2 regions of the Planococcus kocurii genome follow, and region 1 is predicted to be linked to the other one. Evidence: a T-box and tRNA genes for the amino acid it is inferred to sense, from the RefSeq annotation. Region 1 holds a T-box; the other holds one or more tRNA genes.
What was found. The T-box of region 1 lies ahead of AUO94_RS01835 (valine--tRNA ligase). A T-box ahead of a tRNA ligase gene usually reads a tRNA of that ligase, here a tRNA-Val.

Region 1 (15,214 bases):
AAAAATTGCTGCAACTCGTCACGGTAATCGATGACATAAGTGTATTCAACTTTAAACATTTTGGCGACTTGTGCCACAAATAAGTCGAGTATTTCGTCTGTCTCTAAACGCGCAGCGAGTTGATGACCGATTACGCCTGCTTTTTTCAAGTCAACATTAATTTGCTCTGAATTGTTGTACATTTTCATGATCACAGTCATTGTCAAAAACGGTACTCCTAGTAAGACCAGTGCGGCGACTCCAATATAGGCTTCGAATAGATACAACGCAATAGCATACGGAAAAACCAGCAGCATTAAAGCGAAGTCCCATATGGCGTCTATCGAAAAGAACTTGCTGCGATTGCCTGTCGTATAATCATATAAGTAATAAATGATTTGATTGCTCAATACGGAAGCTACTTGGAAGATCAGGCCGAAAGTAATAACAGTTGTCAGGTTGAGCGAATTAAACTCACCCCCTACTGCTATATATGTTAAGCCAGCAATGAGCGAAACAGCTAAAAACATCATGGAGTTAAAAGGAATTCTTAGCGACTGCTCCTCATCTGTCCGACTGCGATACAAAACTATGAGCATGGTCAATTGTGAAACCAGTATTTCAATAAAAATTCCATACTTTAAGAACAGTGCAACTGTCACCCATTGCACTAAAAAAGTCGACGCCCCGTTAATATTCATCGGCATCAAACTCATTAATACAAAAAACAACACATAAGCAAACAAGTTCCAAGGATCCTCTATGGTCGGTGGGAACAACTGATAAGCGATGATTAAACTTACCGGCACCAACAAGACCCACAGGATCCAAAGAATTTTTTTCCGTTTATTGTTACCGGCCATAACATCCTTCCCTTCCTTATGCAGTTATCTATTATTTAACCTATGCTTATGACTGATAACATTGAAAAAATGGAGAAGTAGAATTTCTAAGAACAGTAAGCAGGTAAATCGAACCAGTGACTATAGTCACTTCTTCATTATCATGTACAGGTAATATATCATACCAATTTAGAATTGTCTTCCTTTTACTAGAGTTTTCTGAAAATAATATTTCTGCGGGTAACGCTCTGCTGTCATCAAAGTCAACAAAGGTAAAATGATCGCTAACCGTTTCTAATTGACGCAACACACTCGCGTAGTCTTTCCCTTTCAGTACTCCCATAACAATGTGAATCGGACGATTCGGAAACAGTTGTTTGATCGTCTCAACTAAGGCTTCGGCGCTCGCTTTATTGTGGGCACCGTCAAAAAAAACTTCAGGAAAAACTTCTTCAAACCGGTAAGCGATATGTGCGAACGATAAGCTTTGTAGAGCTTTTTGTTCGCTAAACCCAGCGCCAAGCAGTTCTCTCGCAGCTTCTAATGCCAAACTAGCATTTACTAACTGATGCGGTCCTTTAAGTTTTAGTTGAACAGTAGCTAACTCTTGTGGTTGGATTACTTCAGCATGCAAATCGTTCGCAGTGGCTTGAACGATTTCCAATGCTTCATGTGTCAGTTTACCCACTACGACAGGTTTCCACTTTTTAATAATTCCTGCTTTATGCCAAGCGATTTCTTCTATTGTAGTACCAAGAAAGTTTGTGTGGTCCATAGAGATGGATGGGATGATCGCAATTTCCGGATGGATCACATTTGTGCTATCCAATCCTCCCCCCATTCCTGCTTCAATAATGGTAAAGTCAAGTGCATGATTTCGAAAAATCATAAATGCGGCGGCTGTTAACAGTTCAAAATCCGTTAATGGTGTTGTTACCATACTTAACTGTTTCATCACCAGATCAAGTTCATCTGAACTAACCGGTTTTCCATCGATTTGAATTTGATCATGAAGATTTTCAATGCAAGGCGAGTAAAAGTTACCGACACTGTGTTCGTGTGCTTGTAAGATCGCTGACAGAAACGTTGCGGTGGATCCTTTGCCATTTGTTCCAGCCAGATGAACAAACTTGCCTGCTTTATGTGGATTGCCTAATTCCTCCAGAGCAGACGTGATGGCCTCTAATCCAGGGTGAATGGCTGAGTCTGTCTGTATGTTCCATTTTGTTTTGTATTGTTCTAGTCCGATGATCATAAAGAGCCTCTTTTCTTAGTAAACATGATACACTTTTTAAGTAGGATATTAGCCCGAAGGTGGAATGGATATGACAAGTTGTTGGATTATTTATAACGGAAGTTTAGTTTCCGATAAGTTTGAAGACCAAGCTAGGCTGGTTGCCGAGGCAGCAGAAAGAGCCGGCATAGATGTAAAAATTATGAAAAATTTTGAGGTTGTAATGGATTTATCAGTCAATTTAAGTATACCCGATTTTGCCGTGTTATTGGATAAAGATATCTTACTTGGCTACTTTTTAAAAAGTCGAGGGGTGCCCGTTTACAACGACCCCGCAGTGATTGATTTATGCGACAACAAAGCGACTCAATATGTCCAACTAGCAGCGCACGATTTGCCCATGCCACGGACGATTGTTGCCCCAAAAGTTTATCCGAACTTCTCCATAATGGAATCTGGTTATTTCGAGAAAATTATTAATCAGTTGAACTTGCCGATGATCATTAAAGAAGGTCACGGCTCTTTTGGCATGAAAGTCTATTTAATTGAAACCGAAGCGCAATTTTACGAAAAAGTCGATAGCCTACGAGGTGTCGATTTTGTATTCCAGGAATTTATCGCATCGAGCCGCGGTCGCGACATTCGCGTTAATATTGTAGGAGATCAAATTGTGGCAGCGATGTATCGTCATTCTGAAACAGATTTCCGCGCGAATATAACAAATGGCGGTGTGGCGTCGCCAATCCAACTAACTGCCGTTCAAGAAAAACTAGCGTTGGAAGCTGCTGATGCCGTTGGTGCCACCTTTGCTGGAGTCGATTTGTTGTTTGGTGACAACGATCAGCCATTAGTATGCGAAGTCAATGCCGCCGCGCACATTCGCAATATTTTAAATGTCACAGGCATTAATGTCGCGGACGCCATGATTGCCTATATAGTGGAGGACTTAGCATGAAACTTCTCTATGAAACAGCGGACGCAAAACGCAACCACGAATTTATAGAAGAACTGCAGCGTTTTGGTGATGTTCGTTTGATCCAGTGGGACGATTGGAGTTCAAACGGACTCCAGCTACTCGCGGAAACCGTTAAAAGTGAAACCGTGGTGTTTCGTGCGCGGCGCCCGCAAGCTGCACGATTTCTAGAAGACCAACAGGTTCGACTGGTAAATCGTGCCGAAGTCAACCGTATTGCCAATGACAAATGGCAAAGTTATCAATTGTTTCTATTCCTTGGAGTGCCTGTTATTCCTAGCTACCAAACAGCAACTGAATTTCCGTGTGTGGCAAAAACCGCAGACGGGCACGGAGGTTCCGAAGTTTGGCTGCTCCAAGCCGTTCAAGACATGCCCGTTACCTCTTCGCCACTGATTTTCCAGCCGGTCATTCAGCATCAAGCGGACGTCCGTGCTTATGTAATCGGCAATAAAGTCGTTGGTGCTGTCAAACGCTGCTCTAAAGACTCTTTTAAAGTGAACTATTCTCTCGGTGGTACTGTTGAGAAATACATCCTCACTGCCGCTCAAGAAAAGGATGTCTTACGTATTGCCCGCGCTTTAAAAAGCGACTATGTCGGAATCGATTTTTTGCTATTAGAAGACGGTCAGCACCTGTTCAATGAAATCGAAGATCCTGTTGGGGCCCGGTCATTTTATAAAACACACGAAGAAAACATCGCTGAATTGTTAGTAGAATACCTGCGAACACTGGAACAACATGCACCGTTTGGGCGGGAAGATCGACCGAAATGATTTCTAGTTAAGTTGAACTATTTTTACCTCTGAATATTCTGCCGGAGTCTGCTTTATTTTTATGTAAACACCGAAAAAATTCGACATTTCTGATTTAGTGAATTTCTTAGCGTTGGCGTGTTCAGGGGCTAAGCGAAGCGAGAGCTATGCCAAAATGTCCATTCCTAAGTCTAATTTATTAGCTTGTTAACCACAAAAAACCGCTCTCCCATTGGGAAAACGTTTTTTTTCGTTTTACAAGTTCTTTAATTCTTCGATACGTTTTTCAACTGTTGCGTGTTTTTCTAGGTAATCGGCTTGTTTCGCACGTTCTTCGGCGACAACTGCTTCTGGCGCTTTAGACACAAAACGTTCGTTCGACAATTTGCCGCTCACGAGTTTGACTTCTTTTGCCCATTTTTCACGTTCTTTACCGAGACGTGCAAGTTCTGCATCTATGTCGATCAAGCCTTCAAGTGGCATAAACAATTCAGCACCGGATACTACTGCAGACATCGATTTTTCAGGAGCTACCATGTTTTCGCCGATCGTTAAGGTTTCCGGGTTACAGAAACGTTCGATATACGCGGCATTTGCTTCTAGCACGGCATGCGTATTGGCGTCTTTTGCCGAAATCGTCAACGGCACTTTTTTGCTCATTGGCGACTGTACTTCTGCACGGATCGTACGTACAGAACGAATCACATCCATTAACAGCTTCATGCTTGAAGACTGACTTTGGTCTGTTAATGAGTTATCCACTGTCGGCCACGCCGCAATGGTAATCGATTCACCTTCATGCGGCAAGTTCTGCCAAATTTCTTCTGTAATAAATGGCATGAACGGGTGCAATAAACGCATCGTGTTGTCGAGTACGTAAGCAAGAACTGAACGCGTCATTTTCTTCGCTCTTTCGTCCTCACCGTATAATGGCAATTTCGACATTTCGATATACCAGTCACAGAAATCATCCCATATAAAGTTGTAAAGTGAACGGCCTACTTCGCCAAATTCATAGCGTTCTGCAAGTTCCGTTACTTGTTCGATGGTTTCATTCAAACGCGTCAGAATCCATGAATCCGCAACGGACTTTTTGCCTGACAAGTCGATTTGGTCGTACGTCATGCCTTCCATGTTCATCAACGCAAAACGAGACGCATTCCAGATTTTATTGGCAAAGTTCCAAACGGACTCGACTTTGTCGTTTGCGTACCGAAGATCTTGTCCTGGAGACGAAGCTGTTGCGAGGAAATAACGCAGCGAATCGGCTCCGTACTCAGAAATAACGTCCATCGGGTCAACGCCGTTGCCGAGTGATTTGGACATTTTACGCCCTTCAGCATCGCGCACAAGTCCGTGAATCAAGACATCTTTAAACGGTTTTTCACCCGTGAATTCTAAAGCTTGGAAAATCATCCGTGACACCCAAAAGTTAATGATGTCGTAGCCTGTCACCAATACGTCCGTCGGGTAGTAACGGCTAAGATCATCGTTTTCTTCTGGCCAGCCAAGTGTCGAGAACGGCCATAAAGCAGATGAGAACCACGTGTCTAATACGTCTTCGTCTTGTGTCCAGTTTTCAGCGTCTGCCGGTGCTTCGTGACCTACATAGATTTCGCCTGTTTCGTTATGATACCAAGCTGGAATTTGATGTCCCCACCAAAGTTGGCGCGAAATACACCAGTCGCGAATATTTTCCATCCAGTGCAAATAGGTTTTCTCAAAACGATCCGGCACAAAGTTAACACCCGCATCGTTTTTTTGTGCCTCAACTGAAGCAGCAGCAAGTGGTTTCATATCGACAAACCATTGTGTTGATAGGTAAGGCTCAACCACTGCTCCGCTACGCTCAGAATGGCCTACTGAATGCAAATGCTCTTCAATTTTAAATAACACATCCAGGTCTTGCAGATCTTTGACAATTTGCTTCCGACATTCAAAACGATCCAGTCCTTCATACTTGCCAGCGTTTTCGTTCATCGAACCGTCTTCATGCATAACTAGTACGCGTTCTAAATGATGACGGTTTCCAATTTCAAAGTCATTCGGGTCGTGAGCCGGTGTAATTTTTACAGCACCACTTCCAAATTCTCTATCCACGTAATTATCCGCTACAATTTCAATTTCTCGGCCAATAATTGGCAAAATTACTTTCTTGCCGATCAAGTGCTGGTAACGCTCGTCTTTCGGGTGAACGGCAACGGCTGTATCGCCAAGCATTGTTTCGGGACGTGTCGTGGCGATTTCAATATGACCACTACCATCTGCAAGTGGGTAACGCATATGATAAAACGCACCTTGTACGTCTTTGTAAATAACTTCAATGTCGGAAATCGCCGTTTTTGTGTTCGGGTCCCAGTTGATGATGTATTTGCCGCGGTAAATGAGTTTTTTCTCATACAGCTTAACAAATACTTCTCTTACTGCTTTTGATAAGCCGTCATCTAATGTAAAACGCTCACGCGAATAATCAAGACCTAGCCCTAGTTTTGCCCATTGCTCGCGAATGTGCCCTGCGTATTGATCTTTCCATTTCCATGATTCTTCAAGAAACGCTTCGCGTCCTAAGTCATAGCGTGAACGTCCTTCTTCTTTCAGCTTGCCTTCCACTTTGGCTTGCGTCGCAATACCGGCATGGTCCATTCCTGGTAACCATAACGCATCAAAGCCTTGCATGCGTTTCATGCGTGTCATGATGTCTTGTAATGTGGTATCCCACGCGTGGCCTAAGTGCAACTTGCCGGTAACGTTTGGTGGTGGAATCACAATGGTATACGGCGTTTTGCCGCTTTCAGGTTTTGCTTCGAAGAATTTGTTGTTGACCCACCAATCGTAACGCCCTTTTTCAATCGATTGTGGATCGTACTTGGTGGACATTTGTTCAGTCATTGGAATTCCTCCTTTAATTTCTGGTAGAACGCAAAAAACTCCCGTCGTCTGTAAAGGACGAAGGAGTTTTTCGCGGTACCACCTTTATACACAGGTCCACTTGCACACCTGGCTCTCAAGTTTCATAACGGATGTTCAGTCCGGTTCCCGCTACTCGTTTCACGGCAACTGCTCGGAGGTGACATTCAACTGGACGCTCATGAAAACCTCTCACCAATTGGTTTTCTCTCTGAAATGCAACGTACAATTTACTATCCTCTTCAACGCATGAATATCTAATTACTCTTATTGTACTCAATACTTGGTTTTAGCGTCAAGTTTATTTTGTAAGGTTTGATTGAGGTGGTAGTTATTTCTGCTTTCTTATGTCGCTTCAGTCGCTTTGGGCATGGCTCTCGCAATAAGCCCGGAAGTGCGCCGGTCTTTTTGCTTCGCCTAGCCCGTGATCGCTCCTTGCTTAGTTAATGGACATGGCTTTGGTGGTGTAGGGTAGGTAGTTGGTGTTGTTTTCTCACTTCGCTTAACAAATAAATATAGATTTTTTGGTATGAGGTAAGTTAGGCAGCTTCGCTTTCTTATGCCGCTTCGGTCGCTTTGGGCATGGCTCCCGCAATAAGCCCGGAAGTTCACCGGTCTTTTTGCTTCGCCTAGCCCTTGGACGCGCCTCGCTTAGTCAATGGACATAGCTTTGGTAGTGTGGGTAGATAGTTGGTGTTGTTTTCTCACTTCGCTTAACGAATGAATTTCGGCTTTGTAGTGTGATGTAAATAAGGTAGCCTCACTTTCTTATGCCGCTTCGGTCGCTTTGGGCATGGCTCCCGCAATAAGCCCGGAAGTTCACCGGTCTTTTTGCTTCGCCTAGCCCGTGCTCGCTCCTTGCTTAGTCAATGGACATGGCTTTGGTGGTGTAGGGTGGGTAGTTGGTGTTGTTTTGTTACTTCGCCTAGTGAATGAAGATTGATGTGGGGGTGCAAGTTCGATAAAGTAGCTTCGCTTTCTTATGCCGCTTCGGTCGCTTTGGGCATGGCTCTCGCAATAAGCCCGGAAGTTCACCGGTCTTTTTGCTTCGCCTAGCCCGCGACGCGCCTCAGCTAGGGAGTGGTGGTTGCATAAGTGCACCTATTTTATGTGGGAGTAGAGGGTGTAAAGTTCTGGAGACGCTCGGCCGCGGTGGTGCACGCGCCGTCGCTAAGTAAGGTTGCATTGAACTGGGATAATCGTTTTTCTTAGGTTCTATACATCGCTTCGGTCGTGTGGGGTAGGTAGTTGATGTTGTTTTCTTACTTTGTTTAACAAATAAATATAGATTTTTAAGGTAGCTTTGCTTTTTTATGTTGCTTCGGTCGTTTTGAGCGTAACAATGTGAGACGAGATGAATAACTTGGAGCGAGCTTTGGAACAGCAATGCCGATTTTCTATATCTTGCTAATTTTTCACTACTAACTATTGAGATAAAAGCGACTACCTAAACAGATCAAAATCATTCTAAAAAAAGGGCTATCCCAAAGGGTCATTTTTATGACCTTTCAGGATAGCCCTGTCTATTTTTAGCGTGCCAATTTAGCAAATACGTTATGGAATGCTTCTACGGTTTTTGCGATATGCTCTTCCGTGTGGGCAGTCGATAGGAACATGCCTTCAAATTGAGACGGCGGCAAGTAAATACCTTCTGCCGCCATTAAACGGTAATAGTCAGCGAACAAATCGGTATCTGAAGTTTTCGCTGTTGCAAAGTCGACCACGTTTTCGTTTGTGAAGAAAAAACCAATCATCGATCCTGCACGGTTGACTGTGTGCGGGATGTTGTATTTGGTTGCAGCTTCTCGGAATCCTTTTTCAAGCTGGTCGCCGCGTTCGATAAAAGTGTTGTAGCTTTCTTCTGTTAAGCGAGACAACGTTTCAAAGCCTGCGCGCATTGCGAGTGGATTTCCAGAGAGTGTGCCTGCTTGATAAATAGAACCACTTGGTGCGACTTGCTGCATAATTTCACGCTTACCACCGAATGCACCGACTGGTAAACCGCCGCCGATTACTTTACCGAGACACGTCATGTCGGGTGTAACGCCGTAATGACCTTGTGCACAATGATAGCCAACACGGAATCCGGTCATGACTTCGTCAAAAATAAGAAGCGTGCCGTTTTCGTGCGTTAAGTTGCGCAGCTCCATTAAGAAGCCTTCGTTTGGCGGAACCACGCCCATGTTTCCAGCAACCGGTTCTACGATAACTGCCGCTAGTTCACTGCCGTATTCTTGGAAAGCCATACGAACGCTTTCTAAGTCATTAAATGGCACTGTAATGGTATTTTTAGCAACTGATTCAGGTACACCTGGTGAATCTGGCAAACCTAAAGTTGCGACACCTGAACCTGCTTTGATTAATAGACTGTCGCCGTGACCGTGGTAGCAGCCTTCGAATTTCAAAATTTTATCGCGGCCCGTATAGCCACGTGCTACACGCAATGCACTCATCGTTGCTTCTGTTCCAGAAGATACCATACGAATCATTTCAATCGATGGAACGCGTTCCATAACTAGTTTCGCCATCGTATTTTCAAGTTCAGTTGGCGCACCGAATGACGTTCCAAGCGCTGCTGTTTCTTGAATTGCGTTGACTACTGCTGGTTCAGCATGGCCTAAAATTAATGGGCCGTACGACAAAACGTAGTCAATATACGAATTGCCGTCAATATCTGTAATTGTGGCACCGCTGCCCGACTTCATGAAAATCGGATCCATATTGACCGATTTAAAGGCACGGACTGGGCTATTAACGCCACCTGGCATTAAAGATTTTGCTTCAGTAAATGCGGCTAATGATTTTTCGTATGTCATTCTTTTCCCTCCAACCAGCGTGCTGCGTCTTTCGCGTGATAAGTCATAACGATATCTGCTCCCGCGCGTTTCATACTCAATAAAGTTTCTAAAACGATTTTCTTTTCATCAATCCAGCCATTTGCGGCAGCCGCTTTGACCATCGCGTATTCACCCGATACGTTATAAGCGACAATCGGTACATCAAAATTATCGCGAACTTCACGGATAATGTCTAAGTACGACAAAGCTGGCTTAACAATCATGAAATCTGCACCTTCTTGAATATCAGAAGTTGCTTCACGTAACGCTTCCATGCGGTTTGCTGGATCCATTTGGTACGTTTTACGATCCCCAAATTGCGGTGTACTGTGAGCCGCTTCACGGAAAGGTCCGTAATAAGCAGACGAATATTTAACACCGTACGACATAATGGGTGTGTTTTCGAATCCCGCTTGGTCAAGTCCGTAGCGAATTGCAGCAACAAAACCGTCCATCATATTTGATGGTGCAATAATGTCAGCTCCAGCTTTTGCTTGAGAAACCGCAGTGCGTGCTAGTAAATCTAGTGATTCGTCATTTAAAATCACACCATTTTCGATTACGCCACAATGGCCATGATCGGTATATTGACACAGACAGGTATCTGCAATAACGACTAACTCAGGATGACGATTTTTCGCAAAACGGATGGCTTCTTGAGTGATGCCATGGTCGTGATAAGCTTGTGTGCCAACCGCATCTTTTTCGTTCGGTACGCCAAAAAGAATAACAGAAGGAATTCCAAGGCCCACCACTTCATCTAATTCTTCACCTAATTTGTCCAATGAAAAATGGAAAACGCCTGGCATTGAAGAAATTTCTGTTTTAATGTTTTCGCCTTCTACAACAAAAATCGGATAAATAAAGTCCTCTTTATGTAAGCTCGTTTCGCGAACCATTGAACGGATATTAGCAGAACCGCGCAAACGACGGTGACGGTTAAAATTTAATTCTTTCATTTCGACAAACTTCCTTTCGCTATTTCATTGATAACTTCTATATACGTATATTTTTTAGGCGTGTAATCTACTGTTCCGCCGCTTTTTAGTATCGCCTTTTTCGTAACGTGGCCAATCGCAGCGGTGCGAATATTCGACCAATCTCCACCTGCTTGTCGGTACGCCGACACAGCAGAAGGACTGGCGAAAAGAATAATAACGTCTTTTAGTTGAACGACCAACTTAGCGTTTTCGATATTGAGAATGGTATCGTAAACAACCCACTCATCCACTTGCATCGACATAGAGGCGATGGTGTTTTTCGCCATTTGACCTTTAATAAACAAGCATTTGGCGACGCCAGAAACAGGTGGGAATTCTTCGATAAAATGATCGGCACTAAAAACTTTCGGTATAAAATCAACGCTGTGGCCATGCTGTTGCAACACAGCAGCCGTTTGATCACCTACTGCTGCAATTTTAGCGCTAACGGTTTCATCCAGTTGACAAAACACTTCAGCACTTGTACGGCTAGTAAAAATTAACCAGTCATAGCCTGCAAAATCTGGTTTTTTTGACTGCCGACTTATCGTTTCTACAAGCGGCAAGTAACGTGTTTGGGCACCAAACGACCGTGCATGTTCAAGCGCTTCTATAGGTTCTCTGGAACCTGTAAAAATCACAGTTTGACCTTCGAGCAAATTTTCTTTTTTAGACATTGCTTTCGGCTTTGACGCGCTGAATTAACTCATAGCCGCCTTGTGCACTAATTTTCTCAGCTACGATGCGGCCAGCTTCGATTGGATCGCGACTAATCGCCACTTCTTTGAAAACTTGATCAGCTTCTGGTGAAGAAATTAGTCCAGTAAAAGTGATTTCTCCCTCGTTCACTGTTGCATATCCTGCAATGGGAACTTGGCAGCTGCCATCCATGTCTTTAAGGAATTTACGTTCTGCGTTAACAGCTAATGCTGTATTGTCATCGTTAAGTTTCGCTAATTCAGCCATCAATTCTTTGTCGTCTTCACGGCACTCGATCCCTAATGCGCCTTGTCCGATTGCTGGCAGGCACTCGTCCACTTCCATAAATTCAGTGACTAAGTCATCTTTCCAGCCCATCCGTTTCAAACCAGCCGCTGCTAAAATAATGGCGTCAAAATCGCCTGCATGTAATTTCGCAAGACGTGTATCAATATTGCCGCGAATCCATTGAATATCAAGGTCCGGACGTATTAGTAACAATTGAGAACTGCGACGCAAACTACTCGTTCCAACAACTGCGCCAACTGGCAATTCCATTAATTTTACATGGTCGTTCGCAATATAAGCATCACGCGGGTCTTCACGTTCAGGAATACACCCAATTGCAAGACCTTCAGGTAATACAGAAGGCATATCTTTCATGCTGTGAACAGCAAAATCGATTTCTTTAGCAAAAAGAGCTTGTTCAATTTCTTTAACAAATAAGCCTTTGCCACCTACTTTTGATAGCATCACATCAACGATACGGTCGCCTTTCGTGACAATTTCTTTGATTTCAAATTCAAATGGTACGCCTGCTGCTTTTAACTTATCAATAAACTGATTTGTTTGTGTCAACGCCAACTTGCTTCTTCTTGAACCTACAATAATTTTTCTCAACTAAATCCTACCTTTCTTTAATACCAAAAATGAAATTCAGATAACCGGCTACCCAAAAAGAAATTAATGAGCAACAATAAAAATGCATAGACATGCGCCAACGCATAATTCATTCCGTTTAACGAGCCTTTGCGGTGCCACCAGAGTATAAAGCTATACACCACTAGCAAAATAAACGATCCTACAATCTTCATGTCGAGCAATGAAAACTCCGACAACGAAATATACGCCCATTGCAGACCCAATACGAGTGACACAAATAAAAGCGAAATACCAACCAAAATAGAAATGGTCATAAATTGCTGTGTTTGGCCAAGTGACGGCAAATTTGCCCATTGCTTTGTCCATTTTTTCTTTTTCAACATTCTGTATAAAATCATATGCAGTGCCGCAAAAACAAACGACAGCGAAAAAGCAACATAGGACAAAATGGCAAAACTAATATGGATGAATAATAATTCCGAAACAAGCGTTTCTCCTACCGGTGAACGCTCGATTTGAACCGGTGCAAACGTGTGGATTGTCATAAAAATAAAGCCAATCACATTAATGAAAAACACCGCAAAATCAAAGCGGTAGAACATCCTAAGAACAATCGACAACGTCACCAACAACCAGGCATAAAAATAAATGCCTTCAAACAAGGTCAATATTGGAAAGCGTTGCGTTTCGAAAATGTACAGTCCTAGAAATATGGTTTGCAAAGCCCAAACAATGCCGAGCAGCGTCATCGCAATCCGACTGGCTTTCTTTTCTTTATATAAGTAATCTATAAAATAAAAAACAAGGCTGACAGCATATAGAATAACCATAGCTTCATGCAGCCTTGCCATTGTTATATCAGCCATCCCATTCCCCTTCATCTCCATAGTTAAAGGCGTTCCGTCTCTACATTTTAACATATAGATTCGAAAACGCCTCTTTTAGAAAGCTTAAAATGAATATCCGGGAGTTTCTGTTGTTGATTGCTGAGTTTGAAGAACGGCTTTATCCGTTTTCTGTTGTGGTGCTTTCGACTGCTTTTCTATTTCTTTTTCAACTTCTTCTTCAATTCCAAAGATTTGCATGAATAGCTCCAGCTGCTCACGAGATTTGGGCGCACCGCCCATTTCCTTAGCCTGCAAAATTGGATCTTTTAATAATTGATTGATAATCGATTTCGTATGCTTGTTGAGAATTTTCTTTTCACGATCTGTTAAATCAGGCATTTTGTTTTCAATGCTCGCCATCGTTTCCGCTTGAATGCCAAGCGCTTTTTGACGAAGGGCAGAAATCACCGGAACAACACCAAGCGTCGTTAGCCAGTCGTTAAACTGCAGAGATTCCTGATTAATCATCGTCATAATTTCACCAGCTGCGCGTTCACGCTCTGCTAAATTCGCTTCAACAATTCCTTGCATATCGTCAATATCATATAAAAAGACATTCGGCAAATCACTGATACGCGGGTCCATATCACGCGGAACGGCAATATCTACCATAAACAAAGGTTTGCCTTTACGAAGTTTCTCTACAAATTCCATTAGCTCTAGATCAATGACAAAATCTGCCGATCCCGTCGAAGAAATTAAAATGTCTGCTTCTAATAAAGCGCATTGCAATTGGTTTAACGGTTTTGCATTGCCGCCAAATTTATCCGCCAACAGTTCAGCCTTTTCAAATGTCCGGTTGATAACAGTTACGCGGTTTGCACCGCTGCCTTGCAAGTTTTTAATGGCCAACTCGCCCATTTTACCGGCACCTAAAATAACTACATGCTTGTTTTTAAGCGTGCCAAAAATCTTTTTGCCTAGTTCAACTGCTGCGTAAGACACGGATACGGCATTTTCACCAATAGCTGTCTCAGAATGCGCTCGTTTCGCCAAGGTTACAGCTTGCTTGAACAATTGGTTAAATAGGGTGCCTGTCGTTCCATGCTGTTGCCCTGCAAGAAAACTACTTTTTACTTGTCCGAGAATTTGCGTTTCACCTAATACCATCGAATCGATGCCAGCAGTAACGCGGAATAAGTGTTCAATCGCCTCATCCTGTTCATGGACAAATAAATAAGGAGAAATCGCTTCTTGCGAAAAACCAAAATAATCGGCGAGGAATTGCTTCACGTAATATTTCCCCGTGTGAAGCTGGTCCACGACCGCATATATTTCCGTTCGGTTGCAAGTGGAAACGATGACGTTCTCCAATATACTTTTTTGCTCTTTTAACGCCTGCATTGCCTGTGGCAGATCCGTTTCAATAAATGATAGCTTTTCGCGTATCTCCACAGGTGCAGAACGATAATTCACCCCAACTACTAATGTGTGCATGGGTACAAAACACCTTTCACGTTCATTATTTCATCTACATTCATTATATCACTTTTCAGCTTATTTATGCCTTTAAATTTGTGAACAAGACATGACGCTATTGCTTCTTTATAATTATTATAAACTAATACTAGCAAAGGAATTTCGTGTCTACAAGTATAACGCTCTTAGTCGGAATTGACTGTTAACTACAAGCTGAATGAAGAAGCCTTTAACGCACAAAGTCCGTGATTACATTGAAATTTACTAGATAAGTTGAAGTAAAAAAACCAATTTTTCTATACCGCTTTGGGCATGACTCCCACAGCAAGTGAAGTGTAGCAGCTTCGCGGAATGTCGACAAGTAGCAGGCATGATCAACCTACATAATAAAAAAGCGCAACCCAAGGGCTGCACTTTTTTACATTCTGCTTTCGATTTCCAACCATGCTTGGTCTTTACCCAGTCCCGTTTCCGATGAAAAGATAATAAGCGGATCATTTTTATCCATATCCAGCGTCGTACGGACAATTTTCTTATGCTTGTCCCATTTGCCTTTTGGAATTTTGTCTGCCTTGGTTGCGATAATGATACACGGAATTTCAAAATGTTTCATGAACTCATACATCGCGATATCGTCTCTGCTTGGCGGATGGCGCAAGTCAACGATTTGGATAACTGCGCGCAATGGCTCGCGATTCGTAATGTAACGTTCAATCATCTTGCCCCATGCCTCGCGTTCACTTTTCGATACTTTCGCATAACCGTATCCCGGAACGTCAACATAAAACAATTTTTCTTCAATTTTGTAAAAGTTCAATGT
Region 2 (15,214 bases), 990 kb from region 1:
AACTTCTGCCACTTGACCATCCGTCCAAATAATCGGTGCTTTAACATAAGCAAAGCGCTCGCCTTCCACGTTGATTGTGCCCGACAGCTCTTCTAGTTTATCGGGGAGCTTGACAGTTACCGTTGGAGATTGGATAGGTGCTAGTTGTTGACCATCAGCTGTCGTAACTTTCACAAGCCCATTAACAGGGACATAGGCACGCAGCACCGTACTTGGATCTTCCGTTTCCGTATTATTAAACTTCGCCACCAGTGCGTTCGTTTCCGTCTGAAGCTGTTCAACTTCTGTCGAATACGTCAATCGGCTAAATGAAAAATAAATAACGAAAGCCAAGATTAACAAAATCACCAGCATCAACAACGTGGAGGAAATATGAATTTTATTTTTTAGTTTCATGGCTTTGCTCCTTCAACACATAGCCCACTCCACGAACAGTTTGGATATACGTAGAACGTTCACCCAAATCTACTTTCTTCCGCAAATAGCGGATATAAACGTCGATTACATTGGTGTCTCCGTAATAATCATAGCCCCACACCGCATTCAAGACTTGTTCACGGCTAAGCACTTGTTGTGAGTTTTTAATCAAATACAGCAATAAATCAAATTCCCGTGGCGTCAATTCAATCATCCGCCCGTTACGTTTGACGTCCCGCGTACTTTCGTTCATTTCCAGCTCATGAAAACGGTGAAGCGCTGAATTTCCATTACCATTTGATAGGCGCAGACACGCACGAATTCGTGCCAGCACTTCTTCAATCTCAAACGGTTTCGTAATATAATCGTTGGCACCTAAATCCAAACCAGCCACTTTATCTTTTACATCGTCTTTAGCTGTTAGCAAAATAACCGGAATCGCCGCATCCGATATGCGGATACGCTTTAACACATCCAAGCCGTGGATTTCTGGCAACATCAAATCGAGCAACACCAAATCCCAGTTCTGCTCCCGGAACTGAATCAACCCTTCAGATCCTGTATGAGCAACGCCTGTTTCATATCCTTCAAACTTCAATTCCAATTCCAATACACGCGCAATGCTTTTTTCATCTTCAACAATTAAAATACGTTCTGCCATTGCCATCACCTCTTACTAAGTATCATATCAGATTCATGAAAAGCGCAGGCGTCCATGTAGATTCGACGGGCATAAGACAGACCAGCAGTGTGGCGCTCTTTGCCACGCAGCTGGGTTGGCTTATGACCCTAGAATCTGGGCGCCGGAGTCTGGACACTGAAAAGCGCAGGTGCCATGTAGATTCGACGGGCATAAGACAGACAGAGACGAAAAAAACGACCCGAAGGCCGCTTATTTCAGTACTGTCTTGATCCATTTTGCTTTATTTTTATAAGGAGGAAACAGTAAATTTGTCGATAGTTTAGTTGATTTCTTCAAGATGGATTTAGCGTGTGTAAAGGTTTCAAAGCTGGATTTACCATGATAGGAATTGATACCAGACGTTCCGATGCCACCAAACGGTAAATAAGAGCTACCCACATGAGAAACCGTATCGTTAATACAGCCGCCGCCAAATGGTAATTGATCTAAGAAAAATCGTGTCGCACGTTCATTTTCTGAAAACAAATACGCCGACAATGGTTTCGGCAAGTTACGGATTTGACGCAATAATAACGGCAAGTCCGTATAGCTAATAATTGGTAAAATCGGACCAAAAATCTCGTCTTCCATAGAGGGACTGTCCCAGCTAACATTATTTAGAAGGACCGGTTCGATATACAAGTCATTGCGATCCGTATTGCCGCCATAAATAATTTGTCCCGCTTCTTTGCGAATAATTTCAGTCAATCGATCAAAATGTTGAGTGTTGACGATCCGCCCAAAATCAGGACTCTGTTGTGCATCTTTGCCGTAAAAGCCTTTTATTGTTTTCGTTAAAATTTTCAGGAATTCTTCTTTAACCGATTCGTGTACACAAATATAATCAGGTGCCACACATGTCTGACCGGTATTCATCAGTTTCCCCCAAGCAATTCGTTTTGCAGCAAGTTCCAGGTTCGCTGTTTGGTCGACAATCGCCGGGCTTTTGCCTCCAAGTTCTAAGGTAATCGGCGTTAAGCGCTCCGATGCAGCTTTCATGATGACTTTTCCGACATTCACACTGCCGGTAAAGAAAATATAATCAAATGAGGCATGAATTAATGCGGTTACTTCTTCACGTTCGCCTTCGACTGCGCGAACATAGTAAGAAGGAAATGCTTCTTCAATAATAGTACCAATTACTTTTGCCACGTGAGGTGTTGCTTCTGAAGGCTTGACTATCGCACAATTCCCACCGACAATCGCTCCAATTAATGGCTCCATAACCAATTGGAATGGATAATTGAAAGGCCCAATGATTAACACAGAGCCGTATGGTTCACGGATAACAAAGCTTTTAGCCGGCTGAAGATGAATTGGTGTCTTGACGTGTTCAGGCTTCATCCAGTCTTCTACATTTTTTGCCATGCTGCCGATGCTATCGAGTACAAAACCGACTTCTGTTGCATAAGCTTCAAATTCACTTTTTCCTAAATCTTTTTTCAAAGCATCGATAATTTCTTTTTCATGAGATTGGATCACACTTTTTAAGCGGTACAATTGTTCGATTCGAAAATCCGCTGGTTTCGTGTCACCTGTATAAAAGTAAGCACGTTGTTCTTCTATCATGCGTTCCACATCAGTTGCTGTAAAATTCATTGTCCAACCTCCTCTAAGTTTCTTCAGTATAGCAATTTTGGCATTGCATAAGCGAAGTTAATGACCTTAAGTTCTTTACCCAAAAGGATTATAGAAAAAACAAAGAGTTATTCCATCAGTAAATGGTCGATATAGCGTTGAACAATTAATCCTTCTTCGAAATTAACCAATAAAGTAGACTGGTTATTCATTTCTTCAAACAGCGACGGGACTTCTTCAAATTCTTCAATCAATTGACGGTCTTCTCCGTACCTTGATTTATAAAGGGTTGTCCAATTTTCTAGAGTCAGCACGCCCTGTTCTCCATACACTTTAAACTGCAATAATTCTTTTTGACCAATATTGCTAATACCTGTTAGTAAAAAAGGAATTTTTGCTTCGGTAAGTCCGTGTGCAATGAGTCCAGTTTCGCATTTATCCGCTTGTTCTGGATAGGTAATATGATGAGATGTAAACGACAATGCTCCAAAGAGACGATGCATTAATTGAAAATAATGAGGGAACACTTCACGAACAAATCCACCTTGGCTCCTTGAACCAATCCACGGATTTTGTTGCCATAACCTCGGCCAGTCTGGGAAAAAAGTTTGAAGTTCGATTCGGACAATTTTTCCGATATCGCCTTCCTTAATGCGTTTGGCCATTTCACGAATTGCAGGTTTATACATTAAGGGGAAATGCATGGCAGTTTGCACTCGGTTATTTTGTACAGTTTTTACCATCGCTTTGCCACCTTCAACATTGTGGGCCAATGGTTTTTCGCACAGGATATTAATCCCTGCACTAGCTGCACGTTCAGCGATTTCTTCGTGAAAAGCGGGAGGCGTCGCAATATAAACCCAATTGATGTCTGAATGCAGCACTTCCTCCACTGATTTCGCCATAGGGATTCCGTAAGTTTCACTGATTTGCGTAAGACGCTCTGTTTGTGGATCAAAAACTATTTTTATGTCCACATGATGTTCTTGTTCCAGTTGCTTGATAATTCGTTCGCCAACAATTCCTGTTCCAATGATGCCAATTGAAATCATGCCAAATCTCTCCTTTTAATGCTTTTCAGCTTTTTTACCTTATTTGTTTATTAGTGTAACCTTTAAGGGTATAGAATAGTCAAACAATACAATTAAAACCAGAGGGGGAAATAAAATGAATGAACAGACCTATTGGTGGGAAACTATTTTTACGGGTGAATTAGAAGTTGGGGTTAATAAGGAAAAATTAGAAGGTCTCACGGAAGAATCGCTTTTGTATTACGCTGAAACAGCATCACCCGCGGAGACAACACTTTAATTGCGGAAACGGATTAGACTCTATCACTCCCGTACATAAAGGCGCCTTTTCAATTTTGATTGAAAGAGGCGTTTTATTATGCCGTTTTTTAGCGTTAACGACGGGAACGATCGACTTAGAGCCGTTATCCAATTGCCAGGTAACATAATTATTTATATACTTATGAAGAACTGAAAGTGGGGATTGTGATGAAACTAAAATTGATGCTAGTTGCTGTATTATTCCTATCGGGCTGCGGAATGTTAGAATCGACCGACACTTCTGGCACCACGGACCAAATTGATGTGGAAGTAACACAAGTTATTGATGGCGATACTATAAAAATTATATACGAAGGCGAAGAAGTGACGGTTCGCTACCTATTAATAGACACACCCGAAACCAATCATCCACGCCTCGGCAAACAACCGCTTGGTAGTGAGGCCACTGAAGAAAACAAACGTTTGATCGAATCTGGTGATGTATCGATTGAATTTGATGTCGGTGACCGCTTTGATGATTATGACCGTTTACTTGCTTACATTTATGTCGATGGTGAGAGCGTTCAAGAACAAATGCTAGCATCTGGACTGGCCAGAGTTGCTTACGTCTTTCCCCCAAACACACGTTACCTCGACGATTTTGAACAAGTAGAGCAAGTCGCCAAAGACAGCCAAATAGGCATTTGGCAATATGAAAATTATTCAACAGACCGCGGCTTTGACTCGGAAGCTTACGGACAAGAACCAACTAGCACTCCGAGCACGCCCCCTAAAGAAGCAACTACCGACTGCGATATTAAAGGCAACATAAACCGCAGTGGCAATAAAATCTACCACCTGCCAAGCGACTCTTCTTACGAGCAAACCAATCCAGAAGAATGGTTCTGTTCCGAACAAGAAGCAAAAAATGCCGGCTTTAAAGGTGTTGGACAGTAGGTTAATCGACTTGTAGCAATACAAATCGCCACATGCTACTAACCGAATGACCTAAACAGGCTTCTTTTCTTCTTTGTAAACTATTGACTTTTTCTGCTGACGAGCTATACTTATATTTGTCCTGGAAATTGAGATTCCTTAGCTCAGCTGGGAGAGCGCTACCTTGACAGGGTAGAGGTCGCTGGTTCGAGCCCAGTAGGAATCATACATGTTAATCTATCAATGGTTTGAGGCACTTTTCAAACTTCAATGGTGTAGTGGTTGGATACCGAATAAGAATCCACTACCAAAGACCGCTTCCTTATCTGATTGAAATCAGAGAGGAAGTGGTTTTTTTTATTCAAGTTTACTATGCAAGACTATAGAGATGACAAGAAGCTTCTAAACCTTTCTCTTAAATTCCTAGAAATCTATATACTAACGTTAAAAGAGCTTCATATGTTCTGTGTAGTTTAGTATTTTCTAAAATCCTATCGGATATATTAAGCATTACTTATTGTCAATCTTCCAACAAATAAATTTGATGAAATCAAAAACGACTTCTACTTAGAAGTCGTAAAATGAATATATTATAGCTTACATTTTCATCATTAATTAAAAATATGTGTAACCAAAATCTTTACTCATATTCACCGTTGATTCTTTCGATTATCTACATACTTCTACTAGAGTCCTACGGCATTCACAGCATACGTCGCATCTGCATTACTGAACCCTTCAAACTCTAATTGAGCGATCAAACCGCTCCTTGAAAAGGATGTGTATTCGAGATAATTTTTAGCCATTTTTACGGCTTGCTCTCTCCAATTCACATTAATTTTGTCCACAGCATACGTCGCATCTGCATTACTGAACCCTTCATATTCTAATTGAGCGATCAAACCGCTTCTTGAAAAGGATGTGTATTCGAGGTAATTTTCGGCCATTTTTACGGCTTGCCCTCTCCAATTCACATTAATTTTGTCCACAGCATACTTCGCATCTGCATTACTGAACCCTTCATATTCTAATTGAGCGATCAAACCGCTTCTTGAAAATGATGTGTATTCTAGATAACTTTTAGCCTTTTTTATCGCTTGTTGTTGTGACACCGTTTCGGTCTTGTCAGGTGACTTGATAAAATCAGCATTAAATGCTCTTGCCAGAAAAGCAGAAAACTGTTCTCTGTTCAAACTATTATTGGGCTTGAACGTTCCATCTTCATAGCCGCTTACGATTCCCATCGCAGCTAAATTCATAATAGAATAATATGAGCTCATCTTCTTGCCCACATCGCTAAAAGAGACGGTAGGCGTAATCGTCTTATTGAAAAAAGCTCGATTTAATATTATTGCCATTTCTGCTCTTGTTACTACTTTGTCGGGCTTGAACGTTCCATCAGGATACCCCGATATTAAAGAGTTTTCAGTAGCTTCAGCAATATAGCCACTTGCAACTTTTGAAGAGCTTACATCTGAAAAGCTTGTATTTCTTTGTTTTCCATCATAACCCATAGCTCTCCCTATCATGATTGCCGCTTGTGCTCTTGTGACATTACTTTTCGGACGAAAAGTACCGTCTGGAAAACCTGAAATTACCTCTTCGTTTATAAGGTATTGAATCTCATTATAAAAGCGATTACTTTTCTCTACATCCTTTAAATTAGTAGCTGCTAAGGATTGATTAGTAAAAATACCACTAAGCATAAGTAATAGTACAACGAACACTATAATTTTCTTCACTCATATTACCTCCTTTTTTCTTTTACTTTATCATATCCAATAGCCTATAAATATGTAAATTGTCAATTCAAGTCGAACGCGGCAAAAAATTCATGAATGCCTCAAAGGGTTTGTTGTAATTCAGTACCTTTCGTGGCACTCGATTGAACGTCAATCCACCATGACAATCGCAACCACTTCATCGATCGGTAACCTATACTTTTTCTCTGACTCCACACAAATTAGCACTCTACTTCTTACATCAATGCCTTCAATTGTTCCACGGTACTCATGGATGACACCTTCTTTCCAACTTTGAATTACCACTTCACATTGTCGCTTTAACGCAATGTCCATTTCTTCTTGAAGCAGCTGCAAATCGTCTTCCGTTAACTGTGGCTTCGGTACTTGTTCATCTTTGGCATACCATTCCCGAATCATTTCAATATGCTCGGGTAACATTAACGCAGTCCACTTGATGCGTCCGCGGTCTTTGATGTCTCCGACAACTTTTAAATACTTATTGCGTTTCATTCGGTTCGCCCCCTTATTCTTTATTGTGCCCACCGATTAATTTCGTTCGTGCGATCGCAGTACCCGCTTGTGTAGCTGATACACCGCGGTATATAGCTGAATAACCATATCTTTTACGAATCCGATCCATCGCTTCTCCAAGCTGTCTGTTTTCAAACTTTTTTTCGTCAAAGAGACTTAACTGCATCGATGACTCTTCTTCTAAATTGCTGATAGCTAATGATATTTGCCGAACTGGCTTGTGTTGAAAATACTCTCTGAAAATGCCTTGGCAAACCTTATAAATTTTTAATGTATCATTTGTCGCTTCGTCAATGGACCGTGAGCGGGAAAATCCACCACCGAAAGCTGTCTTGCTGTAAACGATGCTTAAGTGAATGGTCCGTCCTGCACGTCTCGCTTGGCGTGTTCTCATCGCGACGTCTTCGCACATTTCCAGGATGATGGTCATGATGTCTTGTTCTTCTATGTAATCCCGGTATAAAATTTGTCCTTTGCCGTAACTAATTTGTCCTTCGACTAAAGGTGTCCCCATATCTGACAGATCGATGCCGTTGGCGTGCTGATGCAACTGATTTCCTAAAATACCAAACTGTTTTTCTAAAACTGAAACATCAGCACAAGCCAAATCACCAACAGAGAAAATCCCCATATTGTTTAAGGTCTTCTCGGTTCGAGACCCAATGCCCCACATGCGGCTCAACGGTTTAACGGGCCACAACTTCATGGCCACATCGGCGTAAGTCCAAAAGGCAAATCCAGTCTCTTTCGCTTCTAAATCCAGTGCTAGTTTTGCTAGTAGCATGTTCGGTCCTCCGCCGACTGAAGAAGGCAGTTTAAAGTGCTCTAGTATTTCTTGTTGAATGCGGCGCATCGTCATTGTGGGTGCTCCCCATAACTTTTCAGTTCCTGTAAGTTCAACAAAACTTTCGTCCACGCTGTAGATGTGAATCGATTCTTTCGGCACGTAGCTTGCTAATAACTCTGAAATGGCCATGGATTTCTGTAAATACAATTTCATTTTTGGCTCGATCAACAAAATATCTCGGTGATTTGGAATTTCAAACAGCCTTGTACCTGTTCTCACACCAAAACGTTTTTTCATCATGGGTGATGCAGCCAATACAACACTGCCTTTTCGCTGTTGATTCCCGACAACTGCAAGACAAACTTCTAAAGGGTCAAATCCAAGCTCGACCGCTGAAACACTGGCGTAAAAGCCGCACATGTCGATACAAAAAATATAAGGTTCCGGTAATTCAGGCATCTTCATAATTACCACCTCCGAATAGAACGTTTGTTCTTATTCTATACCACAGCCATACTAACGGCAATCCTTTTAAGGAAAATAAAAACAGCCGTTTGGTAATTTAGCAAATGAACATCAGACTAGTACCTGTTTTTTAGTAACTGTTCATAGTTTTGTACGTAGGCAATCAATTTGTACTCTATATGAGTTAGTGATTTTTTGAAACACCAAACTTTCTAACAACTTTACATTTCTCTTTTAACCGTATATGATGAATAAAGTAAGCAGTTCGACATCCAACATTTTTATTGTTTTTGAAATCAGTAAAAATCATTGGGTGCCAAACCCACTGCAAGCTTTAGGAACAAAGTTTGCTTTGAAAAAGTCATCACCTTCGGGTGGTGGCTTTTTTCGTATTTTCATAAACCAAAACAATGAAAAAAAACCGTTCGGGCATTGGCCCAAACGGTTTTGTCTTTTTTACGCTGCTACTGTTTTAGCAGGTTTCTTTTCACGTGCCATCCATTGAATTCCGAACAAAATTACGAATAGTATTGCGCCAATTGTATCAGACAAGCCTTCTGGATAAATCAACGCCAGTCCAGTCGCAAATGTAATAATGCGCTCGAACCAGTTTAGTTTTCGGTACCAGAAACCAATGAGTCCTGCTCCGATGGCAACCATACCTGAAAGAGCTGTAATTAATACCCAAATCAATTCTGGCCAGCTTGTATCAATCATTAACAGCGCTGGAGATAACACGAACATATATGGAATGATGAACGCTGCTGCTGCTAATTTAGCAGCAATAAAGCCGGTTTTAATCGGCTCTCCACCTGAGATACCTGACGCTGCAAATGCAGCAAGTGCAACCGGTGGTGTAATATCAGCAATGATACCAAAGTAGAAAACGAATAAATGAGCAGATAAAGCGACCACTAGTGGAACTGCTGCTCCAACTGGCTCATCTAACATTAATAGCGTAATAATAGCAGGTGCTGCAATTGTAGACGTAATAACATAGTTGGCAGTTGTTGGAGAGCCCATGCCCAAAACAATTGCTGCTAGCATTGTGAAGAACAGCGTTAACAGGATGTTTCCTCCTGAAGCTGAAACCAGTCCATTTGCCAAGCTCAATCCGAGCCCCGTCTTTACAACTACTCCAACGATAATACCTGCTGCTGCTGTAGCTGCTGCAACTGCTAACGCTGTTCTTGCACCATCGACTAAAGCTAAAATCATATCTTTAAAGCTAAGTCGTGTTTCTTTGTTGAAAGCACTAACAAAAATCGTTAACAAGATTCCGTAAAGTGCTGCTTGCATTGTTGGCACACCAATCAATAAAAATACGATAATGGCAACAATTGGCGTAAGTAAGTAAATCTTTTTTAATACTTCTTTACGATTTGGCATTTCTTCTGGAGAAAGACCTTTCAGGCCAATTCGTTTGGCTTCGAAATGAGTCATGATCCAAACACCTGTGAAATACAAAAGAGCCGGTATAGCAGCGGCTTTCGCTATTTCCCAGTAGGTTACTCCTCCGATAAATTCAACCATTAGAAAAGCTGCAGCACCCATAATTGGCGGCATTAATTGACCGCCTGTTGAAGCCGCTGCTTCTACTCCACCAGCAAACTCTTTCTTGTAACCCAATTTTTTCATCATCGGAATCGTATAAGAACCTGATGTGACAACGTTGGCCACTGAACTTCCAGAAATGGTTCCTTGCAAAGCACTTGAGAAGATTGCTACCTTCGCGGGGCCACCAACTAAATTACCTGCGAGTGATACAGCCAAGTCATTAAAATACTGCCCGACCCCCGTTTTCACTAGGAACGAACCAAATAACAAGAAGGTAAAAATGAAGGTAGCTGAGACACTGATGGGTGTTCCTAAGATTCCATCGGTAGTATAGAACATCAGTTGGATAACCGAATCTAAATCCTGTCCCCTGTGGCGTAAAAATCCTGGGAAATAAGGTCCGAAAAAGGAATATGCCAAGAACAAACTGGCAATGACCGTAATTGGCATACCGACTGCTCGCCGTGTTGCTTCAAGTGTCAGCAAGATTGCTAATATCCCGACAATTAAATCCAATTCGGTAACCCGTCCAAGACGGAAGACTAAATCATCATACATAATTGGCCAATAGGCAGCTACGCCTACTGATAATAGCGCCAGTATGTAATCATACCAGGCAACTTTGTGACGAGCCCCTTTGCGTTTTCTAGCAGGAAATAATAGAAAGATTAAGGACAGTGCAAACCCTAAGTGAACCGATCGCTGAATGTAAGCAGTATACTGCCCAAAGATAGCGGTATACAATTGGAATAAGGAAAAGGCTAGTAAACCGAAAAAGACCACATGTTTAATTATTCCACTTAAATCTCTCGTATTGGATTCAGGATCGTATTTTTGTAGAATTTCCTTTTGTTTTTCCTCCGAGACGTATGATTCATCTTCTGGTGGAAGCTTTTTCTGTTGAAGTTCTTCTGGAGATAACTTATCGCTCATCAATTCTCACTCCTTTTCTTAGTTGAAACAGGGATAAGTGCTCTACACGAAACGTATAGGACTGTCCTCTTTCAAGTGTTCTTTTTAAATCCATCTGATGTCCTTTGGTTTTGAATGACAAGTTGGCATCCACATCTCCCACAAATAACCGAAACTCCGGAATTTCCTTTGTCATATTCTTGATAAAGTATTTACCGTCTTTTTCGACAAAGGTCTCTCCTTCTCCTGCATTTGAAGGCATGCCAATGTTAAAGTCTTCGTATTCAAGTTCTGTCATCATTATTCTATTATCGCTTACTACTTTGTAGCTTTCAATAACTTCTGATAAGTGAATTGAATGCGTGTAGATTAGTTGGAAGTACGGGCTGACAACTGGTACATAAGCCGCTACTTCTTCAGTCTCATTGTCGATAAACACATAATACTTCTGGGAAGGGATAAATGCGATTAAGGAGCTGATGATGAGGAGGATGGTTACGAAAAGAAGGATTTTTTGTATCCGGTTACACCGCATAATCTGTTCTCCCCTATGTAAACAAATAACTGACGGCAAGCTTGCGCTTTACCGTCAGTTAATCGCTCATTCAATTAATTTACTTCGTCGAAATATTTTTGTGCACCTGGATGGATATCGATTCCAATTCCGTCAAGGCCTGTTTCAGCTTTGATCAATTCAGCTTTTGCATGCTGGATTTTATCTGTGTTTTCGTAAATTGCTTTTGTGATATTGTAAACAAGATCTTCTGAAAGGTCATTCTGCACGACTAACATCGCTAAAACAGAAACCGTTGGAACCTCTTCAGTCAATCCGTAAATACCAGATGGTACAACGTCGTGCGCATAGTAAGGATATTTCTCGATCAATTCATCGGCTTTATCCTTTTCTACAGGAATGATTACTACGTCAGAAGTTGCGCCTAAGCTTTCAACTGCGCCTGTTGGTGTCCCAGCAGTGATGAATGCTGCGTCAATTTGACCTGACTGCAAGCTTTCTTGTGATTCGCCAAAGTCAAGATTCTGTGCATCAATATCGTCCATTGTCATGCCATGGATTTCTAATAATTGTTCAGCGTTAATATAAGTCCCAGAGCCAGGTGCACCAACTGAAATTTTCTTCCCAGCTAAATCGTCAAATGAAGCGATACCTGAACTTGAAGTTGTAACTAATTGAATTGTTTCTGGGTAAAGTGCCCCAATAGCAGAAACCGTATCAATCACTTCGCCTTCGAACATATTCGATCCTTCAGCAGCGTAAAATGCCGTATCTGTTTGAACAAATGCGATTTGTGCATCTCCATCAGCCAATGCCGTCATGTTTGCAGCAGATGCCTGTGAAACTTCGGCAGTTGTATCTAAACCTGTCTCTGTTTCAATAATGGATGCCATTGCGCCACCAAGTGGATAATACGTACCTGTTGTTCCACCTGTCAGAATACTAAGGAATTCTGGATCTTTAGAAGCTTCTTCTCCGCCTCCACCTTCAGTAGCCTTGTCATCTCCACAACCTGCTAAAAACACAGATCCTGCAAGAGTAACTACAGCGAATAAACCAAATTTCTTTTTCAACATAAAGTGACCTCCCTTTTCTAAACTAATTTTTGACGTTCTTATTCATAATAGCATGTCTTTCTTACTAGATTCAATGCATTTCGAAAAATACAACCGCTTACATAAAGAACATTTAGAATACTCGTTTACGTCTCTGCACCTTCTACATACGTTTCAGGGGCTGTGTCTTCCGGAGCCAAATCTTCAAAAGTCTTACCTTGTTCTTCCAAATCACGCGTGCGGTGAGCGATACGCGCTGATGCGCATGCAGCAACACTAGCGACTAAATCATCCAAAAAAGTATGAACCTGTCCACCGTATTTAGTATCCAACTCATGGATAATGCCTGTTTTATTTTTGTCCAAATGACCGAATGTCGTTACTGCGATACTGCCATACGTTAACACTGCACCGAGTCCAATCATTTCATCAACGCCAAAAAGACCTTCATCCGAACCTACAATTTGTTGAAGTGGGCGGGATAGTTTACCTTGTTCAGCAAGTTCATCTAACTCAATTCCCACAAGTAAGGCATGCTGCATTTCACGTTTACGTAAAACACTTTCAACGGACTCCATACAATGTTCGATTTTAAGTCCTTCGTTAAAAGGCAATTGCATATCCAGAACTATTTTGGCTATATCTTCATTTGTAACGCCTCTACGTTCTAATGCTTCATGAGTAGCTTTTGTCACATCATCTGAGTGAACCCGGAATCTTCTGCCATCCATATCCAAAACCCCTCTCATCTTAACTTATTCATGTTCCTTTCCATTATACCTTGTCTATGCAATGTGGTACAATTTTCTTACAAAACCCTAAAGGAGGCATAGACATGACTACTGGAAAGGTAGAAGATTTATCGATCTACAGCAAAGAGCTTCAAGAAGATATGCAACTGCTTGTCTATCTCCCTTCCAATTTTTCACCTTTGTATAAATACACACTCGTTATTGCTTCTGACGGCAAAGATTATTTTCAGCTGGGGAGAATTCCGCGAGTTGTGGATGAATTATTGGAAAATCGAGAAATAGAAAATATTATTGTGGTCGGTGTTCCGTATAAAAGCGTAGCTGATCGCAATAAAAAATACGAGCCGACTGGCGAGCAACATGGCGCTTACCTGCGCTTTTTAGCACACGAACTGGTACCGTTTTTAGATGCTAAGTACCCAACTTACCAAGTGGGTATGGGACGCGCTTTGATTGGTGACTCGTTAGCCGCGACTGTGTCCCTAATGGCAGCTTTAAAATACCCAAATATTTTTGGGCGCGTAATTCTTCAGTCACCGAAAGTTGGCGAAAACCTCTTAACGGCCGTGGAAGCTTTTAAATCAGCAAACTCGTTTACCGTTTATCATGTAATTGGAAAAGAAGAAACAGCCGTAAAATTAGGATCAGGAGAAACTGCTGATTTTCTCGAACCAAATCGAAAATTAAATAATTTAATGAAAAATAAAGGGTTTTCGGTCTTTTATGAAGAATTTGAAGGAGACCACACTTGGAAGCATTGGCAGCCCGATTTAAGACGTGCACTTATTCAGAACTTCGGCATGTAGAGGCTGATGATGCTCCAAAGTAGCATGAGCAACATACTTATAAGATGGTTATTACAGACAAGGAGGTCATTAGGATGAAATATGGAGTCGCAGCTTTTCCTTCAAAAAAATTACAGGATATTGCCAATTCGTACCGGAAAAGATATGATCCGCATTATGAGTTAATCACTCCTCACATGACATTAAAAGATCCATTTGAGGTGGATGCATCACAGATTAAGGAAATGGCAGCAGAAATGCGGAATATTGCAAGTCGCCATAAACCATTTAAATTGCATGCTACGCGTGTTAGCACATTTTCTCCGGTTAACACTACTTTGTATTTCAAAGTAGAACCGACTGCTGAAATCAAAGGGCTACATGAGGATTTAAATTCTGATTTCTTTGGTGGCACGTCCAAACACTCTTTCATACCGCATATCACAATCGGGCAAAAATTGTCTGATACAGAACATGCCGATGTCTACGGTCAGTTAAAAATGGCCGGCATTGATCACGAAGAAATCATTGACCGGGTGCATCTGCTTTATCAATTAGAAGATGGATCGTGGACGGTTTATGAGACATTCCGTTTAACTGGAGATGATCAATAAGTGTTGAAAGTTAAAATGGCTGAAAACCAAATGGAAAAAGAACAAGCTTTTGATATTCGCAGAAAAGTTTTTGTAGAAGAACAAAAGGTGCCCCTTCATATCGAAATGGATGAACATGACGATGGCGCCATTCACTTTATCGCGTATCAACTTGAACAGCCAATTGCTGCTGGGCGTATCCGTGAAGTTGAAACCGGTCTTGGCAAAGTTGAACGCGTATGCGTACTTTCCGAGTATCGCGGTCAGCACATTGGCGTCATGATGATGAACGAAATGGAAGATTATGCTCAGACAAATGGCATTTTCAGACTTAAATTGAATGCACAAACTCATGCGCTTGCCTTTTATGAAAAGCTTGGCTATGAAATTACATCAGACGAATTTATGGACGCAGATATTCCCCATAAAACGATGGAAAAATCATTAAACTAAGAATAATAAAAACAGATCCACCGGTAAATCGGCTGATCTGTTTTTTTGCTGCTTATAAAATATGGAACCCGCTGTCTACATGAATAGTTTCTCCTGTAATTCCGCGTGACATATCACTGAAAAGGAATGCCGCTGTATCGCCCACTTCTTCAGGTGTCGTATTACGACGTAATGGCGCTTT

Region 2: it has a tRNA-Val gene. The T-box ahead of AUO94_RS01835 (valine--tRNA ligase) is inferred to sense a tRNA for this amino acid. The anticodon was not compared.

The regions. Positions count from the first base shown of each region.
Region 1 is NZ_CP013661.2:355,031-370,244, forward strand. Features, by position in the region: gene AUO94_RS01815 (sensor domain-containing diguanylate cyclase) at 1-842, opposite strand, end outside; gene AUO94_RS01820 (bifunctional folylpolyglutamate synthase/dihydrofolate synthase) at 889-2,076, opposite strand; gene AUO94_RS01825 (ATP-grasp domain-containing protein) at 2,147-3,010, shown strand; gene AUO94_RS01830 (ATP-grasp domain-containing protein) at 3,007-3,804, shown strand; gene AUO94_RS01835 (valine--tRNA ligase) at 4,039-6,672, opposite strand; T-box leader at 6,723-6,945, opposite strand; gene hemL (glutamate-1-semialdehyde 2,1-aminomutase) at 8,220-9,506, opposite strand; gene hemB (porphobilinogen synthase) at 9,503-10,486, opposite strand; gene AUO94_RS01850 (uroporphyrinogen-III synthase) at 10,483-11,184, opposite strand; gene hemC (hydroxymethylbilane synthase) at 11,177-12,106, opposite strand; gene AUO94_RS01860 (cytochrome C assembly family protein) at 12,124-12,954, opposite strand; gene hemA (glutamyl-tRNA reductase) at 13,039-14,412, opposite strand; gene yihA (ribosome biogenesis GTP-binding protein YihA/YsxC) at 14,813-15,214, opposite strand, start outside.
Region 2 is NZ_CP013661.2:2,834,232-2,849,445, reverse strand. Features, by position in the region: gene AUO94_RS13830 (HAMP domain-containing sensor histidine kinase) at 1-396, opposite strand, end outside; gene AUO94_RS13825 (response regulator transcription factor) at 380-1,078, opposite strand; gene AUO94_RS13820 (aldehyde dehydrogenase) at 1,310-2,698, opposite strand; gene AUO94_RS13815 (Gfo/Idh/MocA family protein) at 2,806-3,729, opposite strand; gene AUO94_RS17470 (hypothetical protein) at 3,845-3,988, shown strand; gene AUO94_RS13810 (thermonuclease family protein) at 4,177-4,905, shown strand; tRNA gene AUO94_RS13805 (tRNA-Val) at 5,038-5,110, shown strand; gene AUO94_RS17115 (S-layer homology domain-containing protein) at 5,571-6,626, opposite strand; gene AUO94_RS13795 (YolD-like family protein) at 6,777-7,139, opposite strand; gene AUO94_RS13790 (Y-family DNA polymerase) at 7,153-8,412, opposite strand; gene AUO94_RS13785 (TRAP transporter permease) at 8,869-10,902, opposite strand; gene AUO94_RS13780 (DUF1850 domain-containing protein) at 10,892-11,416, opposite strand; gene AUO94_RS13775 (TAXI family TRAP transporter solute-binding subunit) at 11,491-12,471, opposite strand; gene AUO94_RS13770 (phosphatidylglycerophosphatase A family protein) at 12,597-13,181, opposite strand; gene AUO94_RS13765 (alpha/beta hydrolase) at 13,286-14,008, shown strand; gene AUO94_RS13760 (YjcG family protein) at 14,083-14,601, shown strand; gene AUO94_RS13755 (GNAT family N-acetyltransferase) at 14,602-15,033, shown strand; gene fabI (enoyl-ACP reductase FabI) at 15,086-15,214, opposite strand, start outside.